Regions from separate parts of the Paraliobacillus sediminis genome, predicted to be linked through region 2. Evidence: riboswitches for the same ligand, from Rfam matches in the RefSeq annotation. Region 2 holds a riboswitch; each other region holds the start of a gene.
The links. A riboswitch is a leader RNA that binds a small molecule or an ion and turns the genes downstream of it on or off. The one in region 2 is predicted to bind S-adenosylmethionine.
Positions count from the first base shown of each region.

Region 1: it holds a riboswitch for S-adenosylmethionine, as region 2 does, so the genes downstream of both, D2K60_RS05490 (methionine ABC transporter ATP-binding protein) here and D2K60_RS02205 (O-acetylhomoserine aminocarboxypropyltransferase/cysteine synthase family protein) in region 2, are expected to answer to the same signal.
Region 3: it holds a riboswitch for S-adenosylmethionine, as region 2 does, so the genes downstream of both, D2K60_RS04135 (methionine biosynthesis PLP-dependent protein) here and D2K60_RS02205 (O-acetylhomoserine aminocarboxypropyltransferase/cysteine synthase family protein) in region 2, are expected to answer to the same signal.

Region 1 is NZ_QJSI01000001.1:1,235,008-1,239,802, forward strand. It holds gene gcvH (glycine cleavage system protein GcvH) at 1-34, shown strand, start outside; gene D2K60_RS05475 (toprim domain-containing protein) at 165-521, shown strand; gene D2K60_RS05480 (thioredoxin family protein) at 532-834, shown strand; gene D2K60_RS05485 (TlpA family protein disulfide reductase) at 840-1,259, opposite strand; SAM riboswitch class I at 1,383-1,496, shown strand; gene D2K60_RS05490 (methionine ABC transporter ATP-binding protein) at 1,588-2,616, shown strand; gene D2K60_RS05495 (methionine ABC transporter permease) at 2,606-3,274, shown strand; gene D2K60_RS05500 (MetQ/NlpA family ABC transporter substrate-binding protein) at 3,337-4,158, shown strand; gene D2K60_RS05505 (YuzK family famiily protein) at 4,344-4,529, shown strand; gene sufC (Fe-S cluster assembly ATPase SufC) at 4,792-4,795, shown strand, end outside.
Region 2 is NZ_QJSI01000001.1:499,130-503,924, reverse strand. It holds gene cls (cardiolipin synthase) at 1-1,247, opposite strand, end outside; gene rarD (EamA family transporter RarD) at 1,423-2,337, shown strand; gene D2K60_RS02210 (Hsp20/alpha crystallin family protein) at 2,373-2,843, opposite strand; SAM riboswitch class I at 3,008-3,111, shown strand; gene D2K60_RS02205 (O-acetylhomoserine aminocarboxypropyltransferase/cysteine synthase family protein) at 3,224-4,795, shown strand, end outside.
Region 3 is NZ_QJSI01000001.1:956,920-961,714, forward strand. It holds gene trxB (thioredoxin-disulfide reductase) at 1-117, shown strand, start outside; gene D2K60_RS04120 (ROK family protein) at 286-1,146, shown strand; gene D2K60_RS04125 (NADP-dependent oxidoreductase) at 1,199-2,134, opposite strand; gene D2K60_RS04130 (GTP pyrophosphokinase) at 2,314-3,063, shown strand; SAM riboswitch class I at 3,233-3,345, shown strand; gene D2K60_RS04135 (methionine biosynthesis PLP-dependent protein) at 3,419-4,522, shown strand; gene D2K60_RS04140 (5-methyltetrahydropteroyltriglutamate--homocysteine S-methyltransferase) at 4,553-4,795, shown strand, end outside.

The DNA of each region.
Region 1 (4,795 bases), 740 kb from region 2:
AGAATACCAAGCAATGATTGAAGATGATGAATAATTAATTATTGCATGATTTTTTTCCTTTTTCATACAATATTACAGATAGTATAAGTTATAATCCCTTGTTACAAATGTAGTAACAAGGGATTACTTGTAAATAACGTTAATTAGTAAAGTAGGTGAAGCTCATGACTTCAGATGATGCTAATAAGATTATTATTGTTGAAGGACGGACAGACAAAAAACAAATCGAAAAATTAATTGACGAAATAGTTACGATAATTTGTACAAATGGAACGCTGGGTGTTGAAAAGATGGAAGAGTTAATAATAGATTATGACTTAGATAATAGAGAAGTTTATATCTTGGTTGACGAAGATCATTCGGGTATTAAATTACGGAAGCAATTATCATTAGAATTACCACACGCAACACATATTTATATTGACAAAACTTTTAGAGAAGTAGCAGCGACTCCAGAATTAGAGTTAGCGACGGCGCTTCTAAGTAGGGGGATAACAGTAAACCCCATTTATCTCATGTAAGGTGGAAAATATGATACCAATAACACGTGAAACAATACAATTACTAGACCAGTCAGACAAAATGATTTTTATTTATACGCCTTTTTGTGGAACGTGCCATTTAGCGAGAAAGATATTAGAAGAAATTGAAGTAGCATCAAAAGGCAATGTAACATTCTATGAACTAAATGCCGGGTTGTTTCCTGAGGTTATGCAACAAAAAAGAATAGAAAGTGTTCCATGTCTGCTGATTACCACTAACGATGAGCCTAGTAAAATATACTCGTTTGAATCGTTAGGTGAATTAAACAGTCTATTACATTCAAATCGATAAACCTATTATTTAGGGATGATATCGCCTACTGTTGTAACGATATCCAGAAAATCGGCTTTATCACTAAATTGTTTGTAAATATGTCCGGTTGAATCAATTAATACAGTAGTTGGAACACCATGACAGTGAAACAAGTTATATACTTCTGTTCCGTTATCCATTAAAGTTGGCTGCTTCAAAAATTCTTTAGTAAAACCTACTGCTGCTGATTGGCTACGTTCTCTACCAGTAACATTAATCGTTAGCATTTTCACTTTTGAATTGTTTAATGATCGATATAATTGCTCTTTTTTAGGTAAATCAATGCTACAATCTAGACACCATGAAGCCCAAAAAGTAAGTATTACAATACTGCCAATATCATCTTTTAATTGATAATTCCCTTTTTTATTTAGAAAAGGTAGTACAAAGTTTGGTGCTAGCATGTAAATCATCCTTTTGATTCATTATTGTTGTTATTTTAACATACCTTAGGCTGATAAAATATGTTGACAATGATTATTTAGCTATGTTAAAATCACATTTAATTAAATAATTACATACATTATCTCTTATCAAGAGAGGTGGAGGGACTGGCCCGATGAAACCCGGCAACCGTTAAGCAAAATTTTTGTTTAAAAAGGTGCCAATTCCTGCAGAGCAATTGTTTTGGCAGATGAGAGAACAGGAAAGTTATAATCGCAATCAAAAGCGCGTCTTTCTGTTCTCTGGAACAGAAGGGCGTTTTTTAATTTTTTAGAAAGAAGGAATAGTATGATTTCAATTCAACACTTATCAAAAGTTTACCAAACAAAATCCTCAACTATTCAAGCAGTAGATGATTTAAGTTTAAATATAGATAAAGGCGAAATATTTGGTGTTATTGGATACAGTGGAGCTGGTAAAAGCACCTTTATCCGTTTGATTAATCGGTTGGAAGAACCATCAACAGGTGATATAGTTATCGACAATCAAAAAATAACGACATTGTCCAAAAAACAATTAAGGCTTTCACGTCAAGAAATTGGGATGATTTTTCAACATTTTAATTTGTTGTGGTCCAGAACAGTTCGAGATAATATTGCCTTACCATTAGAAATAGCTGGTCTATCAAAGCAAGAGCGCAACAAGCGTGTTGACGAGTTAATAGGACTTGTTGGTTTAACCGGTAGAGAAGACGCATTCCCATCGCAATTGAGTGGTGGACAAAAGCAACGAGTTGGAATTGCAAGAGCTCTAGCAAACAAACCAAAAGTGCTTTTATGTGATGAAGCAACCTCAGCACTTGATCCAGAAACAACAGACTCAATTCTTTCCTTATTAGTAGACATCAATCAAAAACTTGGTTTGACTATTATACTAATCACACATGAAATGCATGTTATTCAAAAGGTTTGTCATCGTGTTGCGGTAATGGAAGAAGGAAGAATTGTCGAACAAGGGGAAGTAGTCGAGGTTTTCTCACATCCAAAACAGCCTGTAACAAAGAAATTTGTCGAACAGGTAATGGGTAAGCCGGATGATGAGATTACGGAAGAGACATTAATACAATCTGTTACAAAAGGTAAGGTTTTACGTTTACACTTTGTTGGTGAAACAGCAAATCAAGCAGTAATTAGTCAAGTTGCTAAAAGGTTTGATGTAGAAGTTAACATCTTACATGGTAACGTTAAGCAAACACAGGCAGGTGCTTATGGCACGTTATTTGTTAATATAATAGGTGAGGAATCTGTAATAGATGAAGCGATAGGCTTTATTACTTCTACATCTGTTGAAGTGGAGGTGAAAACCAATGCTAACTAATCTCTTTCCAAACGTTGACTGGATGGATTTATTATATGCAATGGGTGAGACATTTTATATGACACTAATTGCTTTAATAGGAACAATGATTTTCGGTATTATTTTAGGCTTATTATTATATCTAACAGCGACTGGTGGCATTTGGGATAATAAAATAATAAATTCAATTGTATCGTCTCTCGTTAATGTATTTCGTGCAATACCGTTTGTTATTTTGATATTATTGCTAATTCCATTTACTGATTTCCTTATTGGAACAATACGAGGTCCAAATGCGGCTTTGCCTGCTTTAATTATTGGTTCAGCCCCATTTTATGCTCGGTTGGTTGAAATAGGATTAAGAGAAGTGGACAAAGGAGTAGTAGAGGCAGCTAAATCAATGGGTGCAAAGACATCAACAATTATTTATAAAGTGTTACTAAAGGAATCTATTCCAGCACTCGTTTCAGGTTTAACAGTTACGGCAATAGCTTTAATCGGTTATACAGCAGTAGCAGGAGTTATAGGTGCTGGTGGTTTAGGCGACTTTGCTTATTTCCACGGATTTATGCGACGAGATTTTGATGTTGTTTTTGTTTGTACGTTCTTAATTGTAATAATTGTATTCATCTTTCAAATTATCGGTGATACGATCACAAATAGATTAGATAAAAGATAATCGTTAATAATACCCGTTAAGTCGGGAATTATATATATAACAAAAAAGGGGAGCAATACAAAATGAAAAAACTTGTAACATTACTATTATTCGTATCTGTTGGGATTATTTTAGCTGCATGTGGAAATCAAGATTCAGAGGAAAATATCATTAAAGTTGGTGCAACAAGTGTACCGCATGCTGAAGTGTTAGAAGAAGCTAAACCATTATTAGAAGAAGAAGGTATTACATTAGAAATCGAACAATACACTGATTATAGCTTGCCAAACCAAGATTTATCAGATGGAACAATTGATGCTAACTATTTCCAACACGTACCGTTTTTAGAAACTGAAATTGAAGAAAAAGGCTATGATATTGTGAATTTAGGTGGCGTTCATTTAGAACCTATGGGTGTTTATTCTCAAAATATCACAAGTATTGATGCTATTGAAGAAGGCACGGAAGTTGTTATTAGTCGAAATGTACCAGACCATGGTCGTATCCTTTCTTTATTTGAATCAAATGGTTTGATTACATTAGCTGAGGACGTTAAAAAATCAGAGGCTACTGTTGATGATATCATTGAAAATCCATTAAATTTAACTTTTTCAGCGGATGTAAACCCTGAATTTCTTATCGAAACGTATCAAAGTGAAGAAGATGTATTAGTTGCGATTAATACAAATTATGCAATTGAGGCTGAACTATCACCTGTAGATGATGCTTTGTTTATTGAAAGTGATGATTCTTTATATGTAAATATTGTTGTAGCAAATACAGCAGATGAAGATGATGAAAACTTAAATAAATTAGTAGAGGTTTTACAATCAGAGGAAATTCAAAATTTCATTACAGAAAATTATAATGGTGAAGTAATTGCTGTTGGTGGATCAGAAGAATAATTCGAGGATTTTAAATGAAATTAGCGGAATTTTGATGTACTTTAACTATTTTCATACTCAATTATGGAGATAAATCAAAAAGGTTGTGTATAAGTCCAAATGATTTGTTAGCTCTTTTGTTACGTCTTTCTACAAATGATATAATTAATTTGTTCAAATATAGAAAGGATGGGTTTTAACAAACCATGGATAATCTAGCTTTAACTTATACAGGTGAGATGGAAAAGGCAATGCAACTAAATCACGGTTTAGGATTTGCTGAATACGAAAGAAAACTAAACCAACGTTTAGAAATTGAAAGAGAACGCGAGAAAAGTCACCGAAATGGCTTGAAGGTAGTAACAGAAATGAATCGAAAAGTGCATCGATAATAAATGGAAAAAATATTAATATCCCTTGCGAATACATTTGCAAGGGGTATTTGCGTTATAATAAAATAGAAACATGTAGGTGAGTTGCACCATTTCACACTATTAATAAGAAAAAGTTTGAAAACAAGCTGGAATAATGAATGAAAATCTTGATTATAGATTCGAAATAGTATAAGATTGTAATGAGAATAAACTGAGAATGAATAGTAAATATAGTGTTCATTCCACAAATATAAATAATAATTCTTTTGGGGGTATCGAAATGG
Region 2 (4,795 bases):
TCTATATTCGCAGTACCAACTGAAGCTATTTTACCATCCACAACAATCGTTTTGGCGTGTAAAAAACCTTTCTGATAAACATAGACCGTTGCACCAGCTCTTAATAAATCCCCGATATTTGAATATGTTGCCCAATATACAAACGGGTGATCAGGCTTATTAGGAATCATAATACGAACATCCACACCTGAAAGTACAGCAATCCGAAGCGCATCGGCTAGACTTTCATCTGGAATAAAGTACGGTGTTTGTATATAAATATAAGATTTTGCTTTCATAATCATCTTCATATAACCATTTTTTATTTGTTCCCATTCTGAGTCGGGACCACTTGACACAATTTGCATGCCTACATTACCTTTTGGTGTTGCATCATAATAACGATCTTCATAAAGAATATCATGTCGGGAAGCTTGATTCCAATCTAAAATAAATCGTGTTTGCATATTTCGAACTGATCCACCGATAACTCTTAAATGGGTATCACGCCAATAGCCGAATCTTTTGTTTTCTCCGAGATACTCATCTCCAATATTAAATCCGCCTATATAACCGATTTTACCATCAATTATCGCTAATTTACGATGATTTCGGTGATTTATTTTAAAATTTATTTTTGGAATCAGTGACGGAAAGAAGAATTCGACTTCAACACCAGCATCACGTAACTGCCGTTTGTACTTACGTGCTAACTTTCTGGAGCCCATATCATCAACAAGAAAACGAACTTGCACGCCTTCTCTCGCCTTTTTCATTAATGCCTCTGCAACCCTTTGACCGAGATGATCACTTCGAACAATATAATAAACTAAATGGATATGGTCTGTCGCTGACTCTATATCTTTTATAAGAGCATTAAACTTTTCTACACCATCTGTAAAAATTTCGACATCATTATCTTGTGTTAAGATGGCATCATCATTGCGTAAATGTAAATAAAATAAGTCCTTATATTCTTTAACACTCTCAGGTATTGGGAAACTACCCTCTTCTATTAACTGCATTTGATTTTCGGCTGCACGCTTTACACCCAACCTACTTTTGTTATCCCAAATAAACAACTTCTTATTACTTAATTTTCGTCCGAAAATTAGATATAATATAAATCCGGCAACAGGTATAAATAAAAGAACCATTAACCATGCCCATGTTGATGTAGCGTTTTTTCGTTCTAAAAAGACAATAGCAAGTGCTAAGAATATATTAAATACTAGGACAAACCCTAATATAATTGGTGTGATACTCATTATATTTCATCCCCCTTCACAAAACTCCCTCTTCATAATATAGCATAATTCTAATCGATATACTTACTTTACTGTTTATGTCGGGTTACTATAGAACCTTTCATTTTCATTGCTTTTTTACCCTTTCGGGCGTAAACTTATGCTTATTCTTTAGAAAAGACGAGGGGACATCAAGATGGATAAGGAACTTAAAACAGGAGTTTTATTCGCAACATTTGCTTATATTTTATGGGGATTTCTGACGATCTATTGGAAAGCTGTTGGAGATATATCTGCCGGTGTGATATTGTCCCATCGCATCATCTGGTCTTTTATTTTTATGATTCTTTTACTACTTATAACTCGAAAATGGCGTAGCTTTATCCGAGAATGTCATGCAATCATACATAACAAAAGGAAACTTTTAGGACTGATCTTAGCATCTTTCGTTATCAGTGGGAATTGGCTCATATTTATTTGGGCAGTCAATAGCGATCATGTTATTCAAGCGAGCCTCGGCTATTACATCAACCCTTTGTTAAGTATTTTATTAGGGATTATCGTCTTAAAAGAAACATTAAATAAATGGGAGGTTTTCTCTGTTGTATTAGCTGGAATGGGAGTATTATACTTAACCATTTATTTTGGTGTATTCCCATGGATTTCCCTACTTTTAGCTTTGTTATTTGCAATTTATGGCTTCGTGAAGAAGGTCGTTGATATTCCATCCTTATACGGATTAACATTAGAAACCTTTATTGTGTTACCACTAGCTTTCCTTTATTTACTCATGCATCCGTCAGACTCTGGGTCACTGATAAATATGTGGGAATCAAGTCTAACGGCAGGATTGTTAATAGGAGCTGGGGTCGTCACAGCTATTCCTTTATTACTATTTGCTAGTGGTGCTAAACGGATTCCGTTATCCATGATTGGATTTTTACAATACGTCACGCCTACTTTAATGTTAATCATTGGCGTCTTTGTATACAAAGAGGAATTCACGCCCGCACATCTAGTAGCGTTTGTATGTATTTGGACCGCACTCGCTATTTATACAACGTCTAAAATAAGAGCTTTTCAGTATAATCGCAGAAAGACTGCGCATTAAGTTATCTACAAAAGCGAATGGCCTACCATTCGCTTTTAATCAATATCAATAATGTGGTCTGTTTTAGCTTTTTTCGGTCCACGTACTTCTAATACGCCATTTTTATATCCAGCTTTGGTTGTTCGTTTATCTATTACGTACGGTAGTTGCACGGTTCGTTCTGCCTGTTGATAGCGCCTTTCTCTATGATAATAGGCCTTTTTATCATCTTTTTTTTCGTTCATTTCATCATGCTTAATTTTAATTTTTAACCGATCTCCAATCACATCAATATGGATATCTTCTTTTCGCAATCCAGGTAAATCTGCTTGCACAATCCACTCCTTCTCATTTTCGAAAACGTCTACTGGCAAACGTGTCAATCCATTCTTTTGAAAAAAAGCATCAATGGAATCTAACATATTATTTTTGGGTCGATCAGCAAATAAACCATCCATTTTCCGAATGAATTCTTGCCCCGTTTCAAAAAAGTCCGTTGCTTTTTTATTCGATGATTTATCTTCCATAAAATAAACCTCCTTTAACCAATTAATCTGCTCTTAGCATATGCAAAACTGACACATTTGTTATAAGCAGACCGAATTCTTTTAAAGAATTTCATTTTTCTGAAAATAATTCTTGACGAACGTCTACTAGTAGCCTATACTCCAAACTAACATCAACTACATATCTCTTATCAAGAGTGGCAGAGGGAATAGGCCCTGTGAAGCCCGGCAACCAACTATATATGTATTGGTGCCAAATCCTACAGGTTAATAGCCTGATAGATAAGAGGAGGAAACCGTTTATACGCCCTCTTCTTACAATAGAAGAGGGCTTTTTGATTTCTTCTTCATTGACCTATATAAGAGATTATTTATATCAAATTTATTAGGAGGAATTCATAATGACAGAACAAAATTTCAATACGACAGGAACAGAAACAAATCTATTACATGGCGGTCAAGTCCCAGATCCAACGACTGGTTCACGCGCTGTCCCCATTTATCAAACAACTTCTTACGTTTTTCGTGATACAGAGCATGCCCAAAACTTATTTGGATTAGCGGAACCAGGTAATATCTATTCTCGGATTATGAATCCAACTGTTGATGTATTTGAGCAACGGATTGCTTTATTAGAAGACGGTGTTGCAGCTGTTGGAACAGCATCTGGTGCTTCTGCGATTACATTATCGATTCTAAATCTTGCCAACGCTGGTGATGAAATTGTTGCGGATAGTAATCTATATGGTGGAACTTACAATTTATTCGCATCAACCTTACCAAAGTACGGTATTAATGTGATTTTTGTTGATGGTACTGATCCGGAAAATTTCCGTAAGGCTATCACAGACAAAACAAAAGCTATTTTCGGTGAAATTATTACAAATCCATCACTTAATGTCCTTGACGTAGAAGCGGTAGCAACTATTGCACACGAAAATAATCTACCTCTAATTATTGATAACACTTTTGCCAGCCCTTATGGATGCAAACCAATAGCATGGGGTGCAGATATTGTTGTCCATTCCGCAACAAAGTGGATTGGTGGACATGGTACTTCTATCGGCGGAGTCGTCGTTGATGGTGGCCGTTTTAATTGGAATCAAGCAAAGTATCCAGGCTTTATCGAACCTGACTCAAGCTATAATGGAATTCGTTTTGGGATTGATGTTGGACCGGCAGCTTTTGCAACGAAATTCCGCGTGCAGCTACTGCGTGACATTGGCCCATCTTTAACGCCACAAAATGCATTCTACTTCATCCAAGGGTTAGAAACGTTGAATTTACGAATCGAGAAGCATAATGAAAATGCACAAAAAGTTGCGGCATATTTAGAGGGACATCCACAAGTTGAATGGGTTGCCTACCCAGGCTTAGAATCACATCCATCCCATCAACTTGCCAAAAAGTATTTAGGCGGAACATTCGGTTCGATTATTACCTTTGGCATTAAAGGTGGACGTAATGCTGGACGCCAGCTAATTGACACTATTAATTTGTGGTCACATGTTGCTAACGTTGGTGATGCTAAGTCATTGATTATCCATCCAGCTTCTACTACACACCAGCAATTAAGTGCGGACGCATTAAAAGCAAGTGGTGTAACAGAAGAATTAGTACGTTTATCGGTTGGACTAGAAACAATTGATGATATATTACTAGATTTAGATCAAGCAATTGCAAAAGCAACCAATACACAAACCACCATTTCGAATTCAGAAGAAACAGCAATCAAGTGGGCGTTTGATTCTCCATTTGCTCGTGAAGATGGCCAATTACGTCTCAAAAATATTGTCGTTGCTGGTTCAATTGACGGTAATGAAGCACTAGAGAAATTACGAGGTCTTGGCTATCAGATTACCACTGTCGAGAAAAATGAGGAAGCTATCGATCTCATATATATTACTGATCCATCGACAGTAACGAATCAATCCTTAAAAACAGCAAAACTTGTTTGGTTTAATACGAAGGCA
Region 3 (4,795 bases), 460 kb from region 2:
CAAGATAAAAAATACCGCCAAGCGATTACTGCAGCAGGAACTGGATGCATGGCCGCACTAGATGTGGAGAGATATCTAGAAGGAAGCAGTGTTCAGGATTGGAGTCAAACGCTTTAAATGAAGATCGTCTCATCCCTTTCAATAAAGGGGGGTAGGCGATTTTTTAATATCTACTTATTATAACGCTACCTAATTAAAAGATTGGAGTCCAAAAAATAAGTGATTCTTTCTAGATTAGATGATAAAGTATAATGAGTAATGTGTGTAATAAAAGGAGGAAGACGTATGTATTATGGTGGAATTGAAGCTGGTGGTACGAAGTTCGTCTGTGCAGTTAGTGATCAATCTTTTAAAATTATTGAAAGAGTAAGTATTCCAACGAGTACGCCAGATGAAACATTAAAGCAGGTGTTTGCATTTTTTGATCAGTATCAGTTAAAGGCAATTGGAATTGGATCCTTTGGGCCAATTGATGTGAATGTAGATTCTGATACATATGGTTATGTCACGTCTACACCGAAAAAAGGTTGGAATAACTATAATTTTGTTGGAGCGATAAAAGGGCGCTATGATGTACCGGTTGCTTGGACAACAGATGTAAACGCAGCAGCATATGGAGAATATCGTAAGGGTGAAGCACAGCTATCGAATTCTTGTATATATTTAACTATTGGTACAGGGATTGGCGGGGGTGCTATCCTAAATGGAGAAATTATTGACGGGTTTGGCCATCCAGAAATGGGACATATATCTGTTCCAAACCATCCAAATGATCCTTTTGAAGGTGTCTGTCCTTATCATGGTAATTGTTTAGAAGGACTTGCAGCAGGTCCAGCAATTGAGAAACGATTACAGAAAAAGGCACAAGATCTAGACAAAACAGATGATTTCTGGGAAATAGAAGCATATTATATAGCGCAAGCTTTAGTGAATTACACAATGATTCTAAGACCAGAAGTCTTAATTCTAGGTGGTGGTGTGATGAAGCAAGAACAACTTTTCCCACTAATTCGAAAAGCATTCAAGGAAATAATGAATGATTATGTAGTAACACCAGATTTAGAGACTTATATTGTTTCTCCTGGATTAGTAGATGACGCAGGTATAACTGGAAGTTTATTATTAGCAGCAGAAAAGGCAATTTAACAAAAAAAGTAGTGGAGCCTCCATACAGAAAAATGTAGGAGGCTCCAAGTAATTATTTTACTTTTATAACAATTTTACCTTTAGCATGATGTGTTTCACTTAGCTCATGTGCTTCTTTTATTTGTTCTGCTGAGAATCCAAATACGTGTCCAACTTGTGACTTGACAATACCTTTGTCCAATAATTCCCCTAACTCACTAAGCTGTTTACCATCTGGATTTAGCCAATAGCCAGAAGCTTCAACTTGATATTTTTCAGCTAATGCTTGATCTGGTTGACCTGCAATCGTAACAAGTCTTCCGTTAGGCTTAAGAACAGTAAAGCTTTTATCTAGAATTTCTCCACCCATCGTATCAAGCACGACATCAAAGTCGCTAAGTTCGGCTGCAAAATCATCTGTTTTATAGTTGATAATTTGATCTGCTCCAAGTTCTTTTACGTAAGCCTCATTTTTCTCACTAGCTGTTGTTGCAACGTAAGCACCTAAATGCTTAGCAATTTGAATTGCAAGGCTACCTACACCACCAGCTCCTGCATGTATTAATACTTTATCGTCTTTTTTCACTTTTGTGAAATCAACAAGACATTGCCATGCTGTTAGGCCAGCTAATGGAATAGAAGCGGCTTCTTCAAATGTAAGACTTTTTGGTTTTTTTGCTAATAGATTTTCATCTACTGTTGTGAACTCTGCGTAAGTTCCTTCATTAGTTGTATCTGGACGTGCAAACACCTCGTCACCAATTTTATAATCAGTTACCTTTTCTCCAACCTCAACAATTGTTCCAGCAACATCCCAGCCTAGTATAATTGGAAAAGAAAAGTCGAGCATTTCTTTTAGGTAGCCTGCACGCAATTTCCAATCAATTGGATTTATCGAAGTTGCGTGAACTTCTACTAGTACTTGATTCTCTTTGATTACAGGCTTACTGATTTCTTCTTCCTGTAAAACACTCTTATCACCATATTCATTTATTACTACTGCTTTCATATGTAAACGCTCCTTTAATTGGTATTTCTTTAGTATGGAATAGTATAGTAAATCCTTCTACTAAAAGCAAAGAGTATGCTTGAGAGAGAATTAGTGAATCTTTTGTTAGGCTTCAATCGTAACAATATAAGAAGTTAATTTGAATAATCTAGTTACAACATTAAAAGGAGACAAGACAGATGGAGATTAATCTACCAATTGATAACAAACTAATAAAAGAATTAAAAGTCGAGCTAATGCGTTTTATGATGTCTTATAAGTTTGCTTTAGATGAAGTCAATACCAAAATCGATATATTAAAACAGGAATTTCAATATATGCATGATTATAGTCCGATTGAACATGTTTCGTCGCGCGTGAAGTCACCAGATAGTATTATGAAAAAGATTCAAAAAAAAGGCTATGAATTATCTTTAGAAGATATTCAAAAAAACATTAGAGATATTGCTGGCATTCGAATTACTTGCTCCTTTAGCTCAGATATATATGTAATTAGTGAAATGTTGCAAAAACAAAAAGATATAGAAGTTGTGGAAGTAAAGGATTACATAAAAAAACCTAAACCAAATGGCTATCAAAGTTTACATATGATAATTAAAATTCCGATCTTTATGTCAGACCGCGAAGATCATGTCTACGTTGAAATTCAAATTAGAACAATTGCAATGGACTTCTGGGCTAGCCTTGAGCATAAAATTTATTATAAATACAACAAGGAAATACCCGAACATATAAAAGAGGAATTAAAAGAAGCTGCAACCTCAGCAGCACAATTAGATAAAAAAATGGAAAACTTGCATATTGAAATGAAAAAGATTAAAGAAAATGTAGGTTATGATGAAGATGTTGAAGAAATTATGTTAAGGGATGAACGTTTCCATTTACCGTTAGAATTCTTAAAAAACGCGATCTATCAAAATAAAAAATAAGCTATATTAATGTGGACGATTGCTAAGAAAGTAGGTTTAAGGCTGAAACGATCTGAATTCTCACAGTTAATGGACTATTTTTGAATAGTTGGAAAAAGGTGTTGCATTATTTCTTAGTATGCATTAGAATTACAACAAGTTAAATTTTTCGGAAAATTTTATAAACTATTTCTTATCAAGAGAGACGGAGGGATTGGCCCTTTGAAGTCTCAGCAACCAGCCATATCGCATGGCCCGGTGCTAATTCCAGATAGACTAGAATTATAGTCTTGAAGATGAGAAGACTGACTTTTAAAATCTTAAAAGGCCTTCTTCTTAGAAGGCCTTTTTTTCAATTAGTAAAGGAGGCGTGGTCATGACTGATAAAAAACTACAGACAAAGTTAGCACAACTTGGTAATAAAAGTGATCCTTTAACAGGTGCTGTAAGCCCACCGATTTATTTATCAACAGCTTATCAACATGAAGCACTAGGAAGATCAACTGGTTATGATTATACAAGAACAAAAAACCCAACACGTTCGATACTAGAAGATGGAATCGCTGATTTAGAAGTAGGGGATCAAGGATTTGCTTGTAGTTCCGGAATGGCAGCTATTCAACTCGTCTTATCATTATTCAAAACAGGGGCAGAATTGATTGTTCCTGAAGATGTATATGGTGGTACATACCGTATACTTAAACAGTATCAAGATGCTTACGAAATTAAAACAACATATGCAACCTTTTCAGATCTTGAAGAAGTGAAGAATTGTATTACGCCCCATACGAAGGCAATATTTATTGAAACACCAACAAATCCATTGATGCAAGAGATTGATATTGCAAGCTATGCGGCTTTAGCTAAAGATTTTAATCTATTACTTATTGTGGATAATACATTTTTAACACCAGTATTGCAGCAACCGATAAAGCTTGGGGCAGATATTGTCATCCATAGTGCCACGAAGTATATTGGTGGTCACAATGATGTATTAGCTGGTCTTGTTGTGGCAAAAGGTGAAGCTTTATGTGAGAAGATTGCTACACTTCATAATGCAGCAGGTGCGGTATTATCCTCTTTTGATGCTTGGTTGTTAATTAGAGGGTTAAAAACTTTAGGATTACGTATGAAACAACACCAAGAGAACGGGAAACGAATAGCAGACTTTTTACAAACAGATGAACGAATAGAAGATGTGTTGTACTGCGGTAAAGGTGGAATGCTCTCGTTTCGATTGCGAGAAAGCGCATGGGTAGGGCCGTTTTTAGAGAATTTACAACTTATTACCTTTGCAGAAAGTCTTGGGGGTGTAGAGAGCTTTATTACATACCCAACGACACAAACACATGCAGATATTCCAGAAGAAGAACGCGTAAGACGAGGAATTGATAACCGCTTATTACGTTTTTCAGTTGGTATTGAAGACAGTGAAGATTTAATTAATGATTTAACATACAGTTTGAATCAATTGCGATAAGAATGATAAAAATGAAAGTAGGGAAATTTAATGACAAAGACAATAACAAAAGCGCCATTTCGAGCAGATCACGTAGGAAGTTTATTACGTCCTGACAATTTGCTTCAAGCAAGAAAAGACTATAAAGAAGAAAATATTTCAGCAGTTGAATTACGTGAATTAGAAACGAAAGAAATTGAACGTATTGTCAACAAGCAAATCGAAGTTGGCTTAGAGCTTGTAACTGATGGAGAATTCAGACGTACATGGTGGCATTTAGATTTTTTAGAGCAT